Regions from separate parts of the Kocuria sp. KD4 genome, predicted to be linked through region 2. Evidence: riboswitches for the same ligand, from Rfam matches in the RefSeq annotation. Region 2 holds a riboswitch; the other holds the start of a gene.
The links. A riboswitch is a leader RNA that binds a small molecule or an ion and turns the genes downstream of it on or off. The one in region 2 is predicted to bind S-adenosylmethionine.
Positions count from the first base shown of each region.

Region 1: linked by a shared signal. The riboswitch ahead of HBK84_RS09625 (hypothetical protein) and the one ahead of HBK84_RS01390 (O-acetylhomoserine aminocarboxypropyltransferase/cysteine synthase family protein) in region 2 are both predicted to bind S-adenosylmethionine.

Region 1 is NZ_CP050449.1:2,136,831-2,148,337, reverse strand. Features, by position in the region: gene HBK84_RS09645 (DEAD/DEAH box helicase) at 1-2,559, opposite strand, end outside; gene HBK84_RS09640 (hypothetical protein) at 2,787-5,867, shown strand; gene HBK84_RS12880 (BCCT family transporter) at 6,139-6,477, shown strand; gene HBK84_RS12875 (BCCT family transporter) at 6,513-6,941, shown strand; gene HBK84_RS09625 (hypothetical protein) at 7,056-7,334, opposite strand; SAM riboswitch class IV at 7,355-7,497, opposite strand; gene HBK84_RS09620 (glycosyltransferase family 1 protein) at 7,609-8,772, opposite strand; gene HBK84_RS09615 (DUF6350 family protein) at 8,891-10,687, shown strand; gene HBK84_RS09610 (DUF308 domain-containing protein) at 10,798-11,507, opposite strand, start outside.
Region 2 is NZ_CP050449.1:304,576-316,082, forward strand. Features, by position in the region: gene HBK84_RS01370 (amino acid permease) at 1-1,458, shown strand, start outside; gene HBK84_RS01375 (sodium:alanine symporter family protein) at 1,589-3,079, shown strand; gene HBK84_RS01380 (hypothetical protein) at 3,218-4,492, opposite strand; gene HBK84_RS01385 (CoA-binding protein) at 4,782-5,273, opposite strand; gene HBK84_RS01390 (O-acetylhomoserine aminocarboxypropyltransferase/cysteine synthase family protein) at 5,270-6,694, opposite strand; SAM riboswitch class I at 6,756-6,853, opposite strand; gene HBK84_RS01395 (succinate dehydrogenase/fumarate reductase iron-sulfur subunit) at 7,224-7,919, opposite strand; gene HBK84_RS01400 (succinate dehydrogenase cytochrome b subunit) at 7,919-8,893, opposite strand; gene HBK84_RS01405 (DUF3995 domain-containing protein) at 9,039-9,557, opposite strand; gene HBK84_RS01410 (AMP-binding protein) at 9,567-11,507, opposite strand, start outside.

The DNA of each region.
Region 1 (11,507 bases), 970 kb from region 2:
GAACACGAGCGGGCGGTGGCCTTCCTGGACGAGCTGGGGCAGCTGGTCGAAGAGGACGTCCAGTTTTGAGGATGGCGCCTTGGACTCCGGGTCCACCAGGACGGGGTCCAGCGCCAACATCCGCAGGGTGGTCAGCGACTGGAAGATCGTGAACCGGTTCTTGTCGAAGTTGCGCAGCAGGCCCAGGATCTTGGCGCGCTCACGCTGCAGCCGGCGGTCGTACGCACTGCGGTGTTCGGGGTTCAAGCCCACGGGCAGGACGTGCTCGAGCTTGGGTGGCAGCTGCAGGTCCACGTCCGCCTTGGTGCGGCGCAGCATGAACGGGCGCATCCGGGCCCGCAGCCGGGCCAGGGCGTCCGAGTCCATGGCGCGTTCGATGGGACGCTGGTAGTGCTCGGTGAAACGTTTCTTGGACGGGAACAGCCCGGGGGCGGTGAGCGAGAGCAACGACCACAGTTCGGAAAGACTGTTCTCCATGGGGGTGCCGGTGATCGCGAGACACGTGCGTGCCCGCAGGTTCTTCACGGCGCGGTAGGCCTTGGTCCGGGGGTTCTTGACGAACTGGGCCTCGTCCATGATCACCCCGGTCCACCCGACCGAGCGGTAGGCCTCCGCGTCCAGACGCAGCAGGGCATAGGACGTGAGCACCACATGGGAATGCGCGGCGGCGTCGGCCACGGAGTCTTTGGTGTGGTTGAGCACGGTGATGTCCAAGGAGGGCGCGAAGCGGCGCAGCTCGGCGGACCAGTTGGCCACCACGGAGGTGGGTGCGATCACCAGGTGGGGCGGCAGCTGCGGGTCCCGATCCGTGGCGCGCAGGATCGCGGCAATGGTCTGCACGGTCTTGCCCAGGCCCATGTCGTCCGCGAGGATCCCGCCCAGTCCGTGGTCCCACAGGAAGCTCAGCCACCGGAAGCCCTCGTACTGGTAGGGGCGCAGGTTGGCCTGTAGGGCCTCGGGGACCGGGGGAGAGGGGATTTCGTGCAGGTGGGTCAGTGCGCGCACGCCCTCGCGCCACTGCTCGGCCTGGCGGGTGTCCGTGGCGAGGTCCTCAAACTGCTCCCACAGGCTCGCCTGGTAGCGGTTCAACGCGAGCGGCGCGTCCTTGTCCTCCTGCAGGGTGCGAGCCTCGGCGATGAGCGTGCGCAGCCGCGTGAACTCGGGGCGGTCCAGGGAGAAGTAGGAACCGTCCGGCAGCAACATCACGTCCTGGCCGCGGTCGAGCGCTTGAAAGATCTGGGAGAACGGGAGGTAGTGCTCACCGACCCTGATGGTGACACCCAGGCCGAACCAGTCGTGGTGTTCGGTGGGCGCGGTGGACACCGTGATCTCGGTGGGTTCGGTGACCTCGCGGTAGGCGGGACTCCCGCCGGTCTCCACGATGCGCAGGTCGGGGATCTTGCGCAGCAGCGGCAACCACACCCGCAACAGGGTCAGGGCGTCCTGCGCCGCGTACGAACTGCGTTTGAAGTCCAACTCGGGGATCCGGCGGTGCACGGCCTGGACCATGGAGGACTCCCACCGGGACTCGCGGGCCACGGGCTCGTCCCCGAGAGGGTCCAGGGGGCGGAAGGGCAGCCGGATCCGTTCGCGACCCTTCTGGTACTCCCACTCCCACTCCACGCGCTCGGTGAGGTCGTCGTGGTGGATGGTGAGCACGAACTGCGGATCCGCGACCTGGGGCAGCACCAGGGAGTCCTCGCCCGCGATCACGTGCATGCTCTGGTGCAACCGGGGGAAGTAGGTGTCGAAGAACTCCTCCACACCGTCCTGCGGGACCGTGAGGGATTCGGCGCGGTCCAGGAACGAGCGTTGCTGCTGATTGAGGCGGGTGCCCAGGGCGACCAGGTGCAACGGGAACTGGTTGAGGTCCTCCGCGGTGTCCAGGGCCGCGGGGGTCGCGTCCGGGTAGAACAGGCCGTGACCTGGCTGGCCGATGATCCGGGTCCAGCGCAGGGGGATCTCGTTCTCGCCCACGATGAGCTGGGGGTGCAGGGCGAGCTCGCCGTGCTCGCCGGGATCCACGCGCACCTCGAACCGGCCGTCGCGATCCACGATCACGGGTGCTCCCGTGCCCTTGGAGACGAGCGGGATCCCGAGCCCCCGGGCGCGCCCCAGGATGGGCCACAACAGGGGAGAGGTGTAGCGCTCCATGTGCAGCTGGTGCCGGTCCGCAGCGAAACTGCCGCGGTGCGACTCGGAGAGCGCTCGCAGCTCCTCGAACCAGTCCAGTTGCTCCGCGCTCAGGTGCCCGGAGCGGGCGTGGGAGGCCAGGTTGCCCCAGTCGATGCCGGTGTGCACCCACCCGTGGCGCTGTCCGCGCAGCACCGGACGGGCCGTGAGACTCAGCGGGGTCTCCCGGGGTGATTCCTGCCACGCTTTCGGGGTGCGGTTCTGCACCCGGGCCAGGTCCAGTTCGAGGGCCACGGTGGGTCCGGATTCCGGGTCCGCCACGACCCTGTCGGGACTCGTGCCGGGCACGATCCGGGAGAGTTCGCTGCGCCAGTCCGGGGCGGCACCCGGACCGCGGGCGTCCGTGAACTGCGCAGCACCATCCATGGCCCCTACCGTACCGCCCGGTGCGGACACGGCAGGGCGCCGGTGGGCGAGGGCCCGGGCAGCGTCGTCGTCGTCGTGCAAACCGGGGGCGCGGTGGGATCGGGCAGTGAACCGCCGACGGGCGGGAACTTATAATCGACAGGGATTGTCGTGTTTCGAGCGCGCCGCACGGCGCAGACGGAGGATTTGTGGCTGACGCTGCCGGTTTCCACACGGGGGACCACGCAATGGCATCCGGACCCCGGGAAGTCGAGTACCTGCGCTGGAACGACGCCGTGGCGCGGGCATTCTTCGGCCCCAGGAGGGCCGGGGAACTGGTCCACCTGGACCTGGACGAGAAGATGCTCGAACAGATCGGCTCGGAATTCGGCCTGGACGGCCCGGCCACGCTGCGTGCGCTCGCCGACTCCGTGACGCCGCTGCTCGTGACGGACGGCTCCCGCCGGTCCGTGTTCGACGCGTTCAACAAGCTCACCGAGGCGTGGTACCGGACGTCCCGGCGCCAGCTCGAGGACCTCACCAGGATCGGCCCGCCGCCCATCGTGGCGCTGTTGGCCCTGTTCGCCCTGGCCGGGCGGCACATGTCCGCGCTCGCGGCGCGCACGGGCAAGAAGTCCGTGTCCACGTTCTACCTGCCGCTCGCGGTGTTGCTGCAAGCGGGCCAGGACAACGTCAAGGCGCTCGAGACCTCGGTGCGCAAGGACTCCGAGACCTACTGGGACGCGCTGCGCTATTGGCTCGAGGCCTTCGACGGCCAACTCGGGTTGCCGTCCGCGTACGCCGTGAACCACCGTCCCGTGGGCCTCGCTCTGTCCCAGACCCTGTTCGGCCCGTCCGAGCTGCGGCAACTGCACCAGATGTTCGAGGACCTCGAACTGACCACGGCGCAGGGGATGAGCGCGGCGGAGCTCGGGATCTACATCGACTTCTGGCTCGACATCGCGGACACCGATGTGCCCAAGAGCCTGCGCAGCATCTGGACCAACCCCCTCACGCGCGATCCCGCGTTGCAGGTCGCCCTCGCCCAGTTGGACGCGTGGGAGTCCGCCCCCGACGACGATGCCGCTGCCGCCGCCCGCGGCACGCGGCACCTGGGCTCGCGCAGCCCCGGGTTGTCCCTCACGGACGGCACGGACTACGTGGGCAACCCCATCTACGAACTCGGTTTCGTGGTGCCCAAGCGGCTGGTGCCCGGTCGTGAGGTGGATCTCGCGACCACGGTCGGCCCGCGCACCATGTTCCTGTCCTACATCGGGGACGCGTTCCTGGGGATCTCCGCGTACAACGCCCGCATGACGAGTGACACGCTGCTGTCCGGGCAGCTGCAGATCACCGCGGGGGAGCTCACCCTCACGCGTAATCCGCGGCCCGTGGTGGTCTTCGCCAAGGACGCGTACTCGGACACGTTCATCTCCGTGGACCACGTCCCCGCGGCGTGGCCGTGCCGGATCATGGTGCGCGATCAACCTGAATGGGTGGATCAGATCCGCGCGATCCTGGACGATTCGGCCTCTCCCGACTACCGCGTGGTGGGCCCGGGGGAGAACGGGGTCTGCGAGGGCTGGGTGCTCTTCGACGACGTCCAGGTGCTGCGTGCCGGTGACCCCGCGCTGACCGTCAACGACAACTTCTCGGCCCTGGTACCCCGCCTGGTCCCCGCAATCACCCTGTCCGGCGGGCTGCGGATCCCCGGGGACGTGGACCGGTTCTCGGCCCTGCGGCCCCCGCAGTTGACCGTGACATCGGACAGCGACGACCCCCTGTCCGTGGAGTGCGAGTGGCGCAACCCGCACTCGTTCAAGCTCATGAGCACCAAGCTCACCGCACCCCGGGTGCCACCGTTCCAGGTGAGCCTGGGCGGGACCGATCTGGCCCGCGAGGACGGCCACCTCAAGCCCAACGACTACACGCTGGTGCTGCGTTCCGGGCGCACCGTGAAGCAGCGCCTCGAGTTCCGCGTGCGGGACAGTTCCTACTACATCACTCAACGCTCCCTGGGCTACGACGGTGAGATGGTCCACGTCGCGGAGGAACCGTTGTGGCCCGTCACCGCGGTGACGCGGGACGAGATCCCGGACGAGTACGTCCAGGGGTCGTTCGACAACATGGACCCCCACGAGGCCACCGTGGACGAGGTCCCCGTGCCCGAGGTCGCCGGGTGGGAGTCCGCCGAGGGGCAGATGTTCCCCGAGCGCAGCAACGAGCTGCCCGAGGCCCCGGACGTGTCCTGCATGGTCACGGGCAAGCACAAAGTGATCCTGCCCCCCATGGATCCCAAGGCCAAGGCGCCGTGGGTGTTCGGGCGCTGCAAGTTCTGCGGGCTCACCAAGCGCTACCCCGGCCGGCTCACCAAGCTCTCGGCGGTGGGTCAGACGGGTTCGGTCGAGGCACTGCAGTTCATCGGCCCGGACGAGGGCGAGTACCCGGGGTCCTGGGCGCCGTTCAAGGACATCCTCACGTTCTTGGGTGGCGGCAAGCGGTCGAGCCTGTCCATCGTGGCGCGCCAGCTCGAGGACTCCGAGCGCTTCGAGGAATGGTTCGTGGGTCACCTGCAGGCCCTCGGTTTCCTCGAGGTGATCCGGGACGAGAACTGGACGGTGCGCCGCTGGCAGGTGTGCTCCCCGGCCCTGACCCAGCTCGTGGACGGCTCCATCCTGCTCACGGGCGGGTGGAAGACCGACCAAGAGGACGCCGTGACGCAGGCGGTCGGGGCCCAGGGTGGTGAGGTCGTGGTGCTGTCCCCGGAGGACCACGCGACCACCATGCTCCAGGATGTGGACCTCGACGCGCTGAGCAAGCTGCTGCCCGAGGGGCTGTGCGACGTGGTCTACGACGCCGGGCCCGTCATGCTCGACACCCTGCCCCCATTGTCCTCGGTCGTCGCCGGGCTGCCACTGAAGGAGATGCAGTACAACGGGGTCGCGGAACGCTTCGTGCCCGCGGACGCCACGTGGGAGGCCACGGACGACCGCAACCAGGCGGGGCTGTACCGGATCAACCACCACCACAAGACGCGCTACGCGTACCGCACCGCGGAGGACGTGGTCTCGGGTCACGCCCGTCCCGTGTCCTCGGGGCTCGGCAAGCACCTCGCGGCGCGGGATACCGGCACGGCGTTGGTCAGCTACGATCCCGAGCTGCGGTTGCTCTCCGTGCCCATCGGTGCCGCCCTGCCGGGGCTGTACGCGCGCGCCACGGTGCTGTGCTCGGGGCTGCTGCCCACGCTCGTGGACGAGGACTTCTCCCTGAACTACGGGGATGTCTCCGAGGAGTTCGCGAGCGCCCTCGTGGCCAAGCTGCTGGGCTGACAGTGCCGCCCCGGGCGAGCGGGGGGGGGGGTGTACTCGTGGGGCCGCGCGGCTGCATTCGGCCGCTGCGCGGCCCTTTCCTAAAGTGAGGTGGCGTGCCATGACTAACGGCTGGTAGTAAGGCGCCTCAACCCCGGGTCGTCCGACGTCCGACCCGCATCCCCGACGTGACCACACACGATTCCTCGTCCATCCGTCACCCACGCCCGGGCTCGTCGCCCGTCGCGGATCCGCCCGCCCCGTCCGGGCCCCTCGCTCTGCGCCACCCCGGTTGCCCGTCAACTGGCGGGTCTTCGTTGCCGCGGCAACCCTGCATGTCTCGCCGTCCGCCTGGGCCACGGAGGCACCCGAGCACGCTGACGCCGTGATCGGCGGCGTGGTCGCGTGGGTCGCCTCCCGGCTGGGGTGGTTCTACATCCTCACGGCCGCTCTCGTGATCCTGGTCGCGGACAGCAGGCACGGCACGATCAAGATGGGCCCGGACCACGCGAAACCCCAGTTCAACCTGTTCACGGGGTGGGCCATGTACGCCCTGATGGGCATGGCCTTCGGCTACTTCGCCTACGGCTTCGGCATGCCGCTGAGCATCCGCTCCGCTCTCTACCCCTGATCGGGTGCCGGATCCACGGTGCCGCCGGCGACGCCGTGGACACCGCGGCGCTGCTGGGGACCATCCTTGGGGTGGCCGCGTCCCTGGGGATCGGGGTGGTCCAGTTGAACTTCGGACTGCGCTACCTGTTCGGCGTCCCCGAAAACCTGGCGGTGCCGTCGGCACTGACCGCCCTGGGGGTCTTCATGGCGGTGGCTTCGTGCGTCTTGGGCGTGGACAAGGGCATCCGGCGGCTTTCCGAGCAGAGCATCATCCTGGCGATCGGGCTCATGCTGTACGTGCTCATCACCGGGCGCACGGCGTTCCTGCTGGATGCGATCGTCAAGGGCGTGAGCGGATTGCGCGTGGCAGACGCCTCGGTGATGTCCGAGCTCGTGACGGTGAACCCGAAGATCACGGTCTTCATGATCGGTGAACGCGCCGCCGAGCTGATCGCCCAGGACCGGGACGCGACCGCCCGGTGAGCACGGCCGCCAAGAACCGAGCAGGCTGAGAACATGGGTGTGGCCCGGGTCCGTCCGGACCCGGGCCACACCCGATCGTGGAGTTCGCGGTCGCGGGGACCGTGCTCGTGAGGACTACGCGGGCAAGGGCTCCAGCTTGTAGAAGGACACCCCGCCGGTCACCCGGGACGCTCCGGGGACCAGGAGTCTGCTGTACTTGGCGCACCACTGGCCGCGCCCCCGTGTGTGCTGTGCGGCGAGTGCGACCTCACGGGCGTCGTCCGCGAAGTACTCGTGCTCGTGACCGTCCGATCCCGTGATGGACACCACGTGCCGGGCGGGGTCCGCCTGAACGGTGACGTCCACCCACTGTTCGCGGGTGTCGGGGTGGGATTTCTGGGTTGTCGTGTTCATGATGTCGGGCCTCTGATTTTTCCGGTCGCTTGCCGGAACCACACGTGTGGCCCCGGCCGCTTCGTCATCCAATCCACCCCTGAACCGAGGGTTGGCGTACGCCGAGTTGGAGCTCTGGGCGCGCGGTGACGTCCTTGTCGTTGCGCGGGCGCATCTCGTGAAGCTGCTTCGAGCCTATCCGTGGATTCGGGGGACCAGCCAGGCGCGGACCGAGAATGTCATCAAAACTTAATCAAGCTTCTGTTGAGTAACATCTGGCACCCGGCGGCGTTTCTCACGGGGTGCGCAGGCCGGCCCCGCGCGTACCGCGCATCCGGGAGGTGACCGTGCGAGCGCGCTCGTAGTGGCCCAGCAACTGCTCGCACACGGCACCCCACGTGCGCTCCTGCACGCACTGGTGGGCGGTGCGCGCGAAGGCGAGGCGTTTGGCGTCGTCGCCCGCGAGGTCCCGGACGCGCTCGCGCAACCCGGCCAGGTCACCCGGGGCGTAGAGCCACCCGTTGCGCGAGGAGTCCACGAGGTCCAGGGGGCCGCCGCGGCCCACGGCCACCACTGGGACCCCGGAGGCCATGGCTTCCTGGATGGTCTGGCAGAACGTCTCGTGCTCACCGGGGTGCACGAACACGTCCAGCGACGCCATGGCCGTGGCGAGTTCGGTGCCCGTGAGGAAGCCCTCGAAGTGCGCGTTGGGCAATACCGAGCGCAGCGACTCCTTCCCGGGGCCGGAACCGATGATCACGAGCCGGGTGTCCGGCAGGGCGTCGATCGCGGCGAGGTCCGCGACCTGCTTCTCGGGGGCCAACCGCCCCACGTATCCCACGAGTCGCTTGCCGCCGCCCACGCGCTCGCGCCACGCGTGATCGCGCAGCGCGGGACGGAACCGGCTCGTGTCCACGCCGCGGCGCCACATGTGCACCCGCTGGACGCCGTGCTCGTGGAGCTGGCTGATCGACGCCGTGGAGGGAGCGAGCGTGAGGGTCGAGCTGTTGTGCATCGCACGCACGTGGGACCACATGGCGGTCTCCAGCACGGATGCACCGTAGCGTGCGGCGTAACCGGGCACGTCCGTCTGGTACACGGCCACGCACGGCAGACCCAGACCCTTGGCGGCCTGGATGGCTTGCCACCCGAGCACGAACGGGGACGCCACGTGCACCACGTCCGGGGCGAAACGGGCCAGGATGCGCTGCATGCGACTCACGGTGCAGCTCGCCACGCGGACCTCGGGATAGCCCGCGAGCGGCAGGGACGGGATGCGTTCGATCCGCACGCCGTCCACGTGGTCCACAGAGCCCAGGAACAGGGTCTTCTCGTAGGAGGGGGCGATCACCATGGCCTCGTGCCCGTGATCCCGCAGGTGTTCCAGGACGCGGATCACCGAATGAGTGACACCGTTGACGTGGGGGAGGAACTGTTCGGCCACCAATGCGATTCTCACGGTTCCCACTGTGGGCCCGGCGCCTCACGGGGGAGTCACCCGGGGGTGGCCCGCAGGTGAAGTCCGGGCTAACTTCGCTGCCCGTGGTGCGCGGGTGAACGTGAAAAGATGTCCGGTGATGAAACTTCCCTCACTGCCCGGCGTGGTCTCGGGCGTACGCGACCGCTTCACGTCGCACGGTTCGTCCCCCGTGCGCGCCGCCGACGTGCCCCGCCCCGAACCGGACGACTCCCCGGGACTGCCCATGCCGCTCGCGCTGCAGGGCGTGATCGAGCTGCTCGCGGTGGCCGTGGTGGGCCTGTTGCTGGGCACCGTGCTCTTGGGTGCGGTATGGGCTGCGGGGGGCTTCGCGACCCTGGGCGCGGGCGGGAGCCTGCAGCTCGCCGGTCAGGTCTGGTTGCTCGCGCACTGCGTGCCCCTCACGATCCAAGCCATCCAGGGCCTGTCGCTGGACGGTGGCGGGACGGTCACGCTCGTGCCTCTAGGGCTCACGCTGATCCCGTTCGGCCTCGCGGTGATCGCGGGCCGCCGGATCGCCCGGGCGTGCTGGCGCGGTCAGTTCCTGATCCCGTTCTTCGCCGGGATGCTCGCGTACGCGCTCTTCGGGGCCCTCGTGGGCTGGCTCAGCCGCACTGAACAAGTCTCGGTGGACCTCGTGGCGGCCGCCCTGTTGCCCCTGGTCCCGGCCGGGTTGGGCACCCTCGTGGGCGGGTGGAGCGCTTCGCGCTCGCTCGCCGCGGTGCTCGGGGCCGACGTCGCGTCCTGGTTGCAGCGCACGAGCCAGCACTCACGCTGGGCCGGTTCCTACGTGTGGGCCGTGATCCGCGCCGGTTTCCTCGCCGCGGTCACCGCTGTGGCGGCCGGTGCCCTGTTGTTCGTGGTGGCGCTCGCGTGGAACTGGGACCGCGTGATCACGGTCTACCAGGACCTCGGTACCGGCGCTGCGGGGGACACCGCCCTGACGGCACTGCAGTTCGGGTACCTGCCCAACATGGTCGTGTGGGCGCTTACGTGGGCCACCGGTGCCGGCTTCTCGCTGGGCACCGGGACCCTGGTGTCGCCGTTCCAGAGCACGCTGGGACCGCTGCCGCAGTTCCCGGCGCTCGCCGCGCTGCCCACCGGTGACCCGTGGCTGTACGCCCCTGCGGTCCTGGGGTTGCCCGTGCTCGCGGGTCTGCTCGCGGGGTGGTGGTTCTGCCGCGAGGGTGAGAACCACCTGGACGACTGGATGGCCATCCGCCTGCCCCTGCGCTGGATCACGTTCGTGCTCTCCACCGTGCTCACGGCGGTGTTCATGGCCGCGGTGGGGGCGGGCCTCGTGACCGCGCTCGCGTGGCTCTCCAGCGGTTCGCTGGGCATCGGCAGGCTCACGGACATCGGCCCGCACGCGTGGCATGTGTTCCTGTGGCTCGGTGCCGAACTCGCGGTGGGCGCCACCGTGGGGTGCCTGGCCGGGCCCTGGCTCGAACGCGAGGGCTACCGTTCCCGCTCCCGCGCCGAGGCGGACGAGCTCCCCGTGCCGGATTCCTCGGCCCCGGAGGACGACGCCGCTGTGGCCCACCACGACGCCCTGCCCGCCGCTGGCGCTGTGCACAGTTCCCGCTCGGCTTCCGGCCCCGGCGCCGGGCAGGATGCTCGCACGGCACCCGGTGGCCGTCCTGGATCCGGGGCGGCCGTCCCGGACGGCGAGGTCACGGCTCGGGGTGTCCGGGGTCTGTTCCGGGGCCGCGCGTCGCGCGCTGCCGCCGAGCCCGAGCGGGAGTCCCAGCCCCGCGGCGGGTCCACGGCCGTGGGACGATCGGCAGACGAACCGGGACTGTCCCGCCGTGAGGAGGCCAAGCGTCGTCGTGCGCAGCGCAGGTCCGAGAAGCGCAAGGCCGCGCGGCTGGCCGCCCTCGACGACGAGCGGGACTGAGACGACGATGATCCGCTCCTGGCGCCGACGGGCTCGGGCGTCCCAGGACGTGGGACTGGGCCGATGACGAACCGCTCCCGATAGCAATGGACTCGCTGGGAACGGGCGTCTCAGGACCCGGGACCGGCGGAGGTCGGCGAGGTCGCTCCCGGTGTAGCACTCCCTGAAGGGGCAGGGTTCGAGGCGCTCGGCGTGGGCGTGACAAGGGAGGCCTCAGGCGTGGCGGTGGCCGTCGGATCGTCCTGCGGCGCACCCGTCTCGAGGGGCGCACCGGAGAAGTGCTTCCACACGTTGTCGTTGAGCTGTTGCTCGCACCGGCTGGTCGAGGACAGCGTGAGGGCCCGCTCGGTGCATTCCTGGTAGACCTGGGTGGCCGGCCACACGAGCAATCGGGTGCCACCGCCCAGCGCATTGATCACACCCCACACGATGGCCAACACCGCGAGCACCGTGATCAGGACCCGTGAGGACGAACCGCGGGAGCGCGCGAGCGCGATGATGCCCAGCACGATCCCGGCGATGGCGAGTACGAGCCCCGCCACGGTGGACCACACGTCACCCACCACGAGTGCGGAGGCGAGCACCGCGAGGGCCGCGGCCACCGCGGCGAACCGGAGCCGAGCGCCGTCGCCGTCGGAGGGGTCCCCGGACTGGGGGCCGCGAGGTGAGGGCTTCTCACCGCGCGGGTCGCCGGCGTGCGGGCCACGGTGCTGCGGGCCGCCGGAGTGCGGTCCCCCTGAGTGGGAACCCCCGGAAGGGGAGCCGCCGGAGGTCGAACCCATCGAGTGCGTGGCGTGGGGCGGCGTGCTCCGGTGGCGGG
Region 2 (11,507 bases):
GCGGTGTGCGGTTTCTTCGGCTACCTGATCCTGCGCTCACTGGGCGAACTCGTGGTGCACCGGCCGTCCTCCGGTTCGTTCGTCTCCTACGCCCGTGAGTTCTACGGCGAGAAGGCCGCGTACGTCTCCGGGTGGTTGTACTGGCTGAACTGGGCCATGACGGCGGTCGCGGATGCCACGGCCATCGCGATCTACATCAAGTGGTTCGGTCAGTACAGCGCGTTCGTGGCGGGGATCCCGCAGTGGATCCTCGCATTGATCGTGGTGGTCCTAGTGGTGTCGCTGAACCTGGTCTCGGTCAAGGTGTTCGGCGAGCTGGAGTTCTGGTTCTCTCTGATTAAGGTCCTGGCCCTGGTGGTCTTCCTGGTCATCGGCACGTTCTTCGTGCTGTTTGGCACGCCCACCGGTTCCGAGGTGGGGTTCTCCCTGGTCCGGGACAACGGGGGCCTCTTTCCGTCCGGCGTGCTGCCGGCGCTCATCGTGGTGCAGGGTGTGGTGTTCGCGTACGCCGGCATCGAGCTCGTGGGCACCACGTCCGGGGAGACCCGCAACGCGGAGAAGGTCATCCCCCGGGCCATCAACACGGTGATCCTGCGGATCGCGGTGTTCTACGTGGGCTCCGTCCTGCTGTTGTGCCTGCTGTTGCCCTACACCGCCTACAGCGCCACCGAGAGCCCGTTCGTCACGTTCTTCTCGTCCATTGGCGTGGACGCGGCGGGGCCCATCATGCAGCTCGTGGTGATCACCGCGGCGCTGTCCTCGCTCAACGCAGGCCTCTATTCCACCGGGCGCATCGTCCATTCCATGGCGCAGGCCGGTTCCGCCCCGAGGTTCACGGGCAAGCTGTCCGCGTCCGGTGTGCCCTACGGCGGCATCCTGTTGACCGCCGGGGTGGCCGTGCTCGGCGTGGGGCTGAACTTCGTGGTCCCGGAGCAGGCGTTCGAGATCGTGCTGAACCTCGCGGCACTGGGCACCATGGCGGGCTGGGCCGCGATCTCGCTGTCCCACCAGCGATACGTCTCCCTGGCGCGGAAGGGTTTCTACAACCGCCCGACCTACCGGGCACCGCTGGCGCCGTTCACCAACTGGCTGACCATGTTCTTCCTCGCGGGGGTCCTTGTGCTGATGGCCGTGGACTACCCCGTGGGCACCTTCACCCTGGCGTCCTCCCTGGTGCTGATCCCGGTCCTGGTGATCGGGTGGTTCATGGTGCGGGGCAGGGTGCGCGAGATCGCCGCCGAACGCGAGGGCTTCACGGGGGCGTTCCCGGTGCTCGCGGAGCGGCCCGCGGTGGGCGCGTTCCGCCCGGTGGGCCGGGAGAACTCCACGGGTTCCGGGTCCACCACGTCCACGGCGTCCCTGCATCGGGCCCCGGGGCCGGGTTCCACCGACGGTGCCCCGACGCCGCCCCCGGGGCACCAGGGCCCGGGGCACCAGGGCCCTGACACGTCCCGCTGACACTCACACGGGGCCCTGTTTCCGCTACTGTGACCTAGATCAGTGCAACAGCACACGTCAGTCACCCGGTTCCCCGCTGCCCATCGCGCAGCGGCCGGAACCGTCTTGAGGCAGAATTCCGGGGAATCACATGGATGCGTTGACAGAACTCGTGGGAACGCTGGGCGGTTACATCTGGTACGTCGTCTTCGCGATCCTGATTGGTGTGGGGTTGTACCTGACCATCCGCACCAAGGCCATTCAACTACGCGGGATCCCCGAGATGTTCAGGGTGCTCACCGATCCGCCCGGTGATGCCGAGAACGGCCGGAAGGGCATCTCCTCGTTCCGCGCGTTCACGGTCTCCGCGGCCGCTCGCGTGGGCACGGGCAACATCGCCGGTGTGGCCATCGCCATCAGCCTGGGTGGGCCCGGCGCGGTGTTCTGGATGTGGGTCATCGCCGCGATCGGTGCGGCCAGCGCGTTCGTGGAGTCCCTGCTGGGGCAGCTGTACAAGGTCAAGACCGGCGACGGCTACGTGGGCGGTCCCGCGTACTACATGGAGCGCGGGCTCAACAAGCGCTGGATGGGTCTGCTGTTCGCGGTCATCATCACCGTGACCTACGGTTTCGTGTTCAACTCCGTGCAGTCCAATTCCATCGTGGACGCCGTGAGCGGGTCCTTCGACGTGGACATCACCAACGGCCAGGGCATGTGGATGCGTGTGGTCCTGGGTCTCGCGCTCGTGGTCATCACCGCGGCCGTGATCTTCGGCGGCATCCGCTCCATCTCCTCCGTGACGCAGATCCTGGTCCCCGTCATGGCCGTGCTGTACCTGGTCTTGGGGCTGCTCGTGGTGGTCCTGAACATCACCGCGGTCCCCGGCATGCTGCTCATGATCGTGGAGGGTGCGTTCGGCATCCGTGAGTTCGTTACGGGCAGCGTGCTCGGTGTGATCATCCAGGGCATGAAGCGCGGTCTGTTCTCCAACGAGGCCGGCATGGGTTCCGCGCCCAACGCCGGTGCGACCGCGTCCATCTCCCACCCGGCCAAGCAGGGCTTCGTGCAGTCCCTGGGGGTGTTCTTCGACACCATGCTCGTGTGCTCGATCACCGCGTTCATCGTGCTGCTCTCCAACCCCACGTTCGGCGACGAGCGCCAGGGTGCCTCCCTCACGCAGAGCGCCCTGGGCATGCAGCTGGGTGACTGGGCCGTGCACTTCCTGACCGTGGCGATCTTCCTGTTCGCGTGGTCCTCGGTGATCGGCAACTACTACTACGGCGAGTCCAACATCCGCTTCATGACCACGTCCCGTGCGGCCATGAACATCTACCGCTTCGCCGTGCTCGTGTGCGTGTTCCTGGGCGCCATACTCGCGCTGGACCTCGTGTGGTCCCTCGCGGACCTGTTCATGGCCCTCATGGCCACGCTGAACCTCATCGCGCTGTGCATGCTCGCGGGTGTCGCCGCCAAGGTGCTGGCCAACTACATGGAACAGCGCAAGGCCGGGGTGGAGCCCGTGTTCAAGGCCGGGGACGTCCCCGGGATCACCGGTCTCTCCGCCTGGGACGGCACGGACACCGTCACACTCCCCGTGTTCTGGGAACAGCGCGCCAACCAGAAGAACGGGGCGCGCCGCTGAGAGCGACCCGTACGCGGCGTCGTCGTCCCCGGCTCTTTGCAGGGGCGACGACGCCGCTGTCGTCCCCGCGCGCAGGTCGTCGTCTGTGCGCGGCGCGCGCGGACGACGCCGCTCGCGGGGACCGCTCGACGGCTGCGCTCAGCCGCGCTCGGGCGAGGGGCTCGGGGAATCGCCCGAGCCGTCCGCGAGATCCTGCTGGACCTGGGTGTCGATCGCGCCGGTGAGGGCGTCGTCGTCCGCGGGGGAATCGTGGGCCGCGTCCCGGAGCTGGTGCTCGTTGAACTCGGAGAACTCCTTGTCCTGCGCGCGACGCTTGGTCAGCAGGGCGCGGATTCGGTTGCGGCGCCCGGCCTCCACGCTGATGTCCTCGCGGTGACGGAACCACCACCACAGCATGACGACCACCAGGACCATGCCCACGTACCCGATGATCGGGTAGACCACGCTCATCAGGGTGCCGAAGCCCACGAGGCTCACCACGTAACCCACCGCGCACAGGCCCAGGAAAATCGGGACGTAGCGGTGGCGGTGGTTCACGGTGACCCGGCGACCCAGGGCGTAGAACATGCTGATGGTCGTGTTGTAGATCATCACGAACGTCACCACAACCATCCCGAGTGCGGCCCAGGGGTGCATGGTCTGGAAGAGCTGGAGCATGGGCACCTCGGAGCCGCCCACGGCATCGAAGTTCACGAGTAGGGCGAAGGCGTTCATGGCCAGAAGAACGGTGTAGACCACGCCGCCCAGCAGCCCGCCCCAGCCGGCATCGCGCGGGTTGAGGGCGTTGCCGCCGATCACCAGGGACATGGACACGCCCAGCATCAGGGCCATGCACGTGTAGTTGATCGCGGACAGCCACCACGGGCTCACGGGGGAGCCCGCCTGCACCGCGAGCTCGTGCAGCGATCCGAGATCCACGGGGAGCTTGGTCAGGGTGTAACCGAACGCCACGATCACGGCCACGAAGATCGCCGGGGTGACCGCCGAGATGATGTTGGTGACCTTGTTGACGTTGAGCAGCCCCGTGACCATCACGAGCACCACCATGATGGCCGAACCGATCCACGCGGGCAGCCCGAACTGTTGTTCCAGTGTGGAACCCGCGCCGGCGAGCATCACGATGCCCATGGCCAGCAGGGTCAGACTCACCGCGATGTCCAGGAACCGGGACACCACGGGAGATGACACGGACCGGAAGACCCGGCGGTGCTCGTCCGCCAGGAAGTAGCTGCCGATGTGGATGATCACGGCACCCGCGGCGATCATCAGGATCCCCGAGACCACCGCGCCGGCCAGCCCCCAGACACCGAACGAGATGAAGTACTGGATGACTTCTTGACCGGTGGCGAAACCGGCACCCACCAGCAGGCCCACGAAGGCCAGGGTGACTTGCAGGGTTTTCTTGGCGGACACGGGAGCAACTCCTCGGGGGTCGGACGGTTCTCATGTGGCTCGGACCACATTCCGGGCCTTCTCCACCGGTCAAGCATAGGGAGTGGGCTCGTCCGCGCCACGTGGCAGCGGCCTGCCCGTGACGTGATGATGCCGACACCTCCCGACTCAGGGGTCGGCGGAATACGCGGAGGTGGAGCATTCGACGAAGGGCGCACCCCGTGACGCAGCAGTGGCAGGTAGATCTCGAGAGCTGGGTGGCCGGTCAGCGGCGTCGGCAGCCGCGCGCCGGCGCCGTCGCGCCCCGGTCTCAGGCCAGGACCTGGCGCTTCGAGGAGATCACTCCGGTGTTGAACCCGGCCAGGTGGAGACCGCCGTGGAAGCGCGCGTGCTCGATCTTCACGCACTGGTCCATCACCACGTCCAGCCCGGCGTCCTCCGCGATGGCCGCCGCTTCCTCGTTCCACGAGCCCAGCTGCAGCCACAGGGTCTTGGCGCCCACGGCCACGGCCTCCCGAGCCACGCCGGGCAGGTCCGCGTCCTTGCGGAACACGTCCACGAGGTCCGGGACCTCGGGCAGCTCCGCGAGCGACGGGTAGGCCTTCTGGCCCAGCACCTCGTCCAGCACGGGGTTCACGAAGTACACGCGGTACGGGCTCGACGACTGCAGGTACGTGGCCACGAAGTAGCTCGCACGGGACGGCTTGTTGGACATCCCCACGATCGCGATCGAGCGCGTGCCTCGGAGGATGCCGAGCCGTTCGGGGGCGCTGGGGCCCACCCAGGTGCGTTGCGTGCTCATGCCTGTTCTCCTTCGTCTCCGGGCAGCGCGCAGGCCGCCGCACTGTTGCCCTGGTCCAGGGTGGTGCGCGCCGCGCCCGTGAGCGCGGCGGAGGGGGCGACGACGCCGCCCTCCCGGTCCCTGCCGCTGGCTGCGCTCAGTGCCTGGTCCAGGTCCCACAGGATGTCCGCGGTGTCCTCGAGACCCACGGAGATCCGGATCAGGTCCTCTTTGACCCCGCCCGCGGCGAGCTGTTCGGAGCTCAACTGCTGGTGGGTCGTGGACGCGGGGTGCAGCACGAGGGTGCGGGCGTCCCCGATGTTGGCCAGGTGTGAGGCCAGTTGCAGGCTCCCGATGAATCGGGCGCCCACCTCACGGCCGCTCAACTCGTCCGTGCCAGCCACACCGAAGGCGAAGACGGATCCGATGCCGTGGGGCAGGTACTTCTGCGCGCGTTCGTGGTGGGGGTGGTCCTCGAGTCCCGCGTAATTGACGTAGGAGATGCGTGGATCCGTGGCGAGCCACTGCACGACCTCCTGCGCGTTGGCCACGTGGGCGTCCATGCGCTGGGGGAGGGTCTCCACACCCTGCAGCAGGTTCCACGCGGCCTGCGGGGTCAGGGACGCCCCGATGTCGCGCAGCTGCTCGGAACGGAGCTTGGTCAGGAATCCGTACTCACCGAAGTTCCCCCACCACGTCACGTTGTTGTACGAGGGAACCGGTTCGGTCATGGCCGGGAACTTCCCGTTGCCCCAGTCGAAGCGGCCGGATTCGACCACCACGCCGCCCAGAGTGTTACCGTGCCCGCCCAGGAACTTGGTGATCGAGTGGATCACGATGTCCGCGCCGTGCTCGAACGGGCGGCACAGGTACGGGGTGTTGAGGGTCGCGTCCACGATCAGCGGGACACCCGCCTCGCGGGCCACCGCGGCGAGCCCCTCCAGATCGGCGATCTCGCCGGACGGGTTGGCCACGAGTTCGGTGTACACGGCCTTGGTGTGCTCGGTGATCGCAGCCTTGTAGTCCGCCGGGTCGGTCCCGGGGACGAAGGTGGTTTCCACACCGAAGCGACGCAGGGTCACGTCCAGCTGGGTGACCGTTCCGCCGTAGAGCTGGGACGAGGCCACCACGTGGTCACCCTGGCCACACAGCGCGGCGAACGTGATGAACTCGGCGGCCATCCCGGAGGACGTGGCGACCGCCCCGATCCCGCCCTCGAGGGAGGCGATGCGCTCTTCCAGGGCCGCCACGGTGGGGTTGCCGATGCGCGAGTAAATGTTGCCGTACTTCTGCAGCGCGAACAGGTTGGCGGCGTCGTCGGCGTCCTTGAAGACGAACGAGCTGGTCTGGTAGATGGGCACGGAGCGGGCGCCGTGCTCGGCGTCCGGGGTGCCGCCGGCGTGCAGGGCGCGGGTGCGGAAACCGAACTGGTGCTCGGCCATGGATGTCCTCCTCGTCGGCCGGGTACGGCTCCCGTCCGACAGCTGCCCGGGGCCGCGCAGCACTCCATCGGTCCTGGCGGTAGCACCGTGCAGTTGGCCGAGCACTGCGGGTTGCTGCGGCGTCATGGATCCAGGTCTCTCGGCCGCTCGGGATGGTGCGTCTATTGTGTCGCGCGCGTGGGTGACGGACCAAACCGTGCGGATCGCAGCCACCCGAAAGCGGGTGCGATTGATTCAGAGGGCGCGCGCCACGGGTGCCCCGCCGCGAAGGTCACGCTACAGAACAGGTTCCAGCGTTCTCTGGCCCGCAGGATCTCGGATGCCACGGTGGTCGAGGACTCACGCTCGGCGGCCCGCACCACCGCGCGTCCCGCCGGGCCGTTGCGGCTGCCCTTTCCCCGGTGGCGCAAGGGCTGACCCGCCCGTCCGCGGTTCGGCCCCCGGTCGGTGGGGCCCGCGGTGAAAGCGGTGAACTTCCCGCCTGCGGGGTCGCCGACTGCTGGTGAGCTCGCTGGCTTCGGGGCGGAACTCAGCCGTACTTCTCGGGGTCCTTCCGGCGCAGGTTCTCCCGCGCCACCGCGGTGAGGTTCTCGAGTGGCAGCCCCGCCGGGCAGACCTCCGTGCAATCGCCCAGAAGGGAGCACGGGCCGAACTCGTGCTCGGCGGCGTCGAGCACCTTGCTCGAGCGCTCGTCGCGTTCCTCGGGCGTCTTGGCGAGCGGCGGCAGTTCCTTGAGCAGCGTGCCCACGTAGAGCTGGCCCGAGCCGTTGGGGCACGCGGCCACGCACGCGCCGCAGCTGATGCACCCAGCGGTGTTCAATGCCTTCATCGCGACCGGGAACTTGGCCTCCTTGGCCACGCGCCGCAGGGCCTTCTTGTCCACGGACAGGTCCTTCTTGACCGGGAACGCTCCCGCGCGCAGGGGCTCGATGAAGATCTCGTCCCCGTCCCGGTAGGCCCTGAGCGACTGAGTGCACGAGGCCCGGTTCTTCTCCGGCCCGTGGGCCACGCCGTCCACGGTCACGCCGCACTTACCGCAGATGCCCTCGCGACAGCCGTCGTCGAAGCTCACCGGCTCTGCACCCTGGCGCTCGAGCGTCTCGTTGACGGCATCGAGCAATTCGAGCACGCTCATCTCCTCGCGGGCCTGCACGGGGTGGGCGGTCTCGAAGCCACCGGGCTCGTCCTCGCCCGCCTGGCGCCACACGTGAACGGTCAACAGCATCAGCGCACCACCTTGGTCAGTACGGCCACGGGAATGCTCACGTTCCCCAGGGCGACGACGCCGCCCACGGCCTTAGCGATCGTGTCCACCTGTCGTACCCGTCGCGCGGTTCCGGTCACCCCGGTGTCCATCGCGGCGGTCCGCAAGCCGTGGATCATGTGTCCGGCGAGCGCGGCCATCGAGGCCGTGTAGAACACCGCCACGGACGGCCGGGACAGGCTCGCCACCAGGTTGCCGTACGCGTCACCGTGGGTGTGGCTTACGGAAGCAGCAGGCCGGGCGCCCGCCGTCAGGTCCAGCACGTGGTACACCGTGAACAGTCCGAGCACCGCGCCCGTGGAGCGCATCGAGCGGGCGATGATTCGGGGGACGGAGCGGCGTCGGCCTCGGGGACGCTGACGTGGCGCGTGGCGGTCGAAGTGGCTGGCCAGGAAGGCTCCGTCGAACGCCGCTTTCCGGTACCGTTGCGTCCCGCTCGGGGCAGGCGCGGTGGGGAAACCGTTCCGTATCTTCTGAGCGGCGGCGCCCACCCGCCACGTGATGGGTCGGAGCGCATCAGCGACCGTGCGGCCCTCGGCGCTCATGGCCCGCAGCGTGAGCTCGGTTCCGGCCAACACGTGGGTCGCAGCACTTCCGGTCAACCCGATACGCACGACCCACAGCACGGAGTTGCGGGGCAGCACCGGCGCGCCCACCGTGCGAATGAACTCGGCGTATTCGTTGTAGTGGTCCCGGCCTAGGTAGACCTGCATGTTCCCGGCCATGTGCCCCACAGTGAACACGCTCAACACGGTGCCCGAGGCGGCCATGGCGAGCTTGAGGTCGGAGCTGTGGGTGTCCCCGAACATGCGCTGCCAGGCATCGCCGGCCACGGCAGCAATCCCGGCAGTGACGGACGCGTCCGCGGGGGCGGTGGCCGTGCGGGTAGTGCCGGTGACGGGTCGCTCGGTCGAGGGCTGCGCGGCGGAATTCATCACTGAGCCATCCTAGAAGTTCCTTCGGGGCATAACAGTTCGCGGGGTCACACGCGGTCATGCCCGCAGATCGGGAAGAAGCCTGGGGGGTGGTCATCCGCAGTTGGCGGCGTGGGTTCCCCGGTCGTCTCCTTCGTGCGGATGTTCACCTCCCGATAAGTGACTCACGTGTGCCGTGCGGGCGCGTCCGCGCCGGCCGGGACCGCCACAGATGGATCAGCAGCGCGGCACCCCAGACCAGGAACAGTGGATCCCACAACCATGCGTGACCGATCATGGCTAGTCGCTCGTATCCGGTGGCGGGGCGGATGAGCCCGATGAGCACGGCATTGCTGATCACCGTGTTGGTCCCGCCGTAGACCACCAGGACCACGGCACCCACCCAACTTATGGCCCGCCAGAACCGTCGCCAGGGCACCCTGTCGTAGGCTTCCGCCACTGGGATGACGGCCGCCATGAGCTTGAAAAGCGAAACCATGCCCAGCCCCAGCCCGGCGGCCAGGGGTGCCTCGTAGGACAGCCGTACCGTCCACTGCCCCACGGTGTCCAGCAACCAGTGCCCGCCCAAAGCCCAGTAGAGGCTGAATCCGGCATGCACGACTCCGGCCGCACACGCCAACCAGACCCAGCCGCGACCGCCGTGGGATCGGGGCAACAAGCTCATGTGGTCAAGCTAAGCACGCCCTGCCAAGACCTCCGCGATCGCGTTTAGCGCTTCCTCGTTCTGCAGCGAGGAACGGTCGCCCAGCTGCTCGCCCTCGTAGAGCTGGGTCAGCAGGCGGCGCGTGATCTTCCCCGAACGGGTCTTGGGCAGATCCGGAACCACGATGACCTCGCGCGGTTTGGCGATGGGGCCGATCTCCCGGGCCACGTGTGCGCGCAGCTCCTCGCGGACCTCGTCCGCGGACAGCGATTGCGCATCCGCCGTGAGCACCACGCACGCCAAAATGGCGTGGCCCGTTACCGCGTCGCGGATCGGGGTGGCCCCGGCCTCCACTACGTGGGGGTGGGTCACCAGGGCGGATTCGATCTCGATCGTCGACAACCGGTGCCCGCTCACGTTGATCACGTCGTCCACCCGCCCCAGGATGTAGAGGTCGCCCTCGTCATCGGTGCGTGCGCCGTCGCCGGCCCGGAACCAACCGCGCTCGCCGTAGGCCGCCCAGTAGGAGGACAGGTAGCGCTGCGGATCGCCCCATACCGTGCGGGCCATGGACGGGCCGATCTTGTCGATCACGGCATAGCCCTGCAGGTTGGGGCCCACTTCCTCACCGGCCTCGTCCAGCACCCGCACAGATACGCCGGGGACCGCACGCGTAGCGCAACCCGGCTTGAGGGAGGTGTGTGCTGCGGCCTCGTCGAACGTGCCGGGAGGGGCGAACTGCGGATCGTGCGGGCGCGGGGATGCGACGCAGGAGCCCGTCTCGGACTGCCACCACGTGTCCACGAAGGGCACCTCGTCGCGGCCGACCTGGGCGCGCAACCAGCGCCACGCCTCCGGGTTGATGGACTCGCCCACGGAGCCGAGCAACCGGATCGAGGAGAGGTTGTAGACCGGGGGCAGCCCCTTGGGGAACGCGCCCATGAGCGAGCGGATCAGGGTGGGTGCCGTGTAGTAGTTGGTCACGCCGTAGCGCTCGATGATCTCGAAGTGGCGGCCGTAATCCGGGGTGTTGGGCGTGCCCTCGTAGATCACCTGGGATACGCCGTTGACCAGCGGGCCGTAGATCTCGTAGGTGTGCGCAGTGACCCACGCGAGGTCCGCGGTGCACCAGTGCACGGTGGAGTCCACCTTGGCGGGGTCGTTCACGGCGGACAGCTCCTCCGGGCGCAGCACCCCGGACGCGTCGGGCACGTCCGGGAGCAGGTCGAACAGCAGGGCGTGGGTGTATGCCGTCTGCACCATGTATCCGCCCATCGTGTGGACCAGGCCCTTGGGGCTCCCCGTGGTGCCGGACGTGTAGATGATGAACAGGGGCGTCTCCGCGTCGAACGCCTCGGGCTCGTGGACGTCCGAGACGCCCGCGGTGAGCTCGTGCCACCACACGTCACGCCCGGGGGTCCACGGCACGAGTTCCTCGTCCTTGGAATGCAGGCCCCGGGTGCCGCGCGGCAGATCGGTGCGCCCGGGCCGGGACGTGCGGCGCACCACGATCACGTGCTCGATGCTGTTCTCACCGCTGCAGGCCTCGTCGGCATTGGTCTTCACGGGGACGACGGCGCCGCGCCGGTTCTGCCCGTCCGTGGTCACCAGGACCTTGGCTCCGGTGTCCTCGACCCGGAACTTGAGGGCTTCTGCGGAGAACCCGCCGAACACGAGCGAGTGGATCGCCCCGATGCGCGCGCACGCGAGCGTGATGATCACGGTCTCCGGGATGACCGGGAGGTAGATGACCACGCGGTCGCCCTTCTCCACGCCCAGTTGGAGCAGGGCGTTGGCGGCCCTGGATACCTCACGCTGCAGGTCCGCGTAGGTATAGACCAGGCGGTCCCCGGGTTCACCCTCGAAGTACAGGGCCACGTGCTGACCACGCCCGGCTGCCACATGGCGGTCCACGCAGTTGTACGAGACGTTGAGTTTCCCGCCTTCGAACCACGCGATCTCGGGCACGGT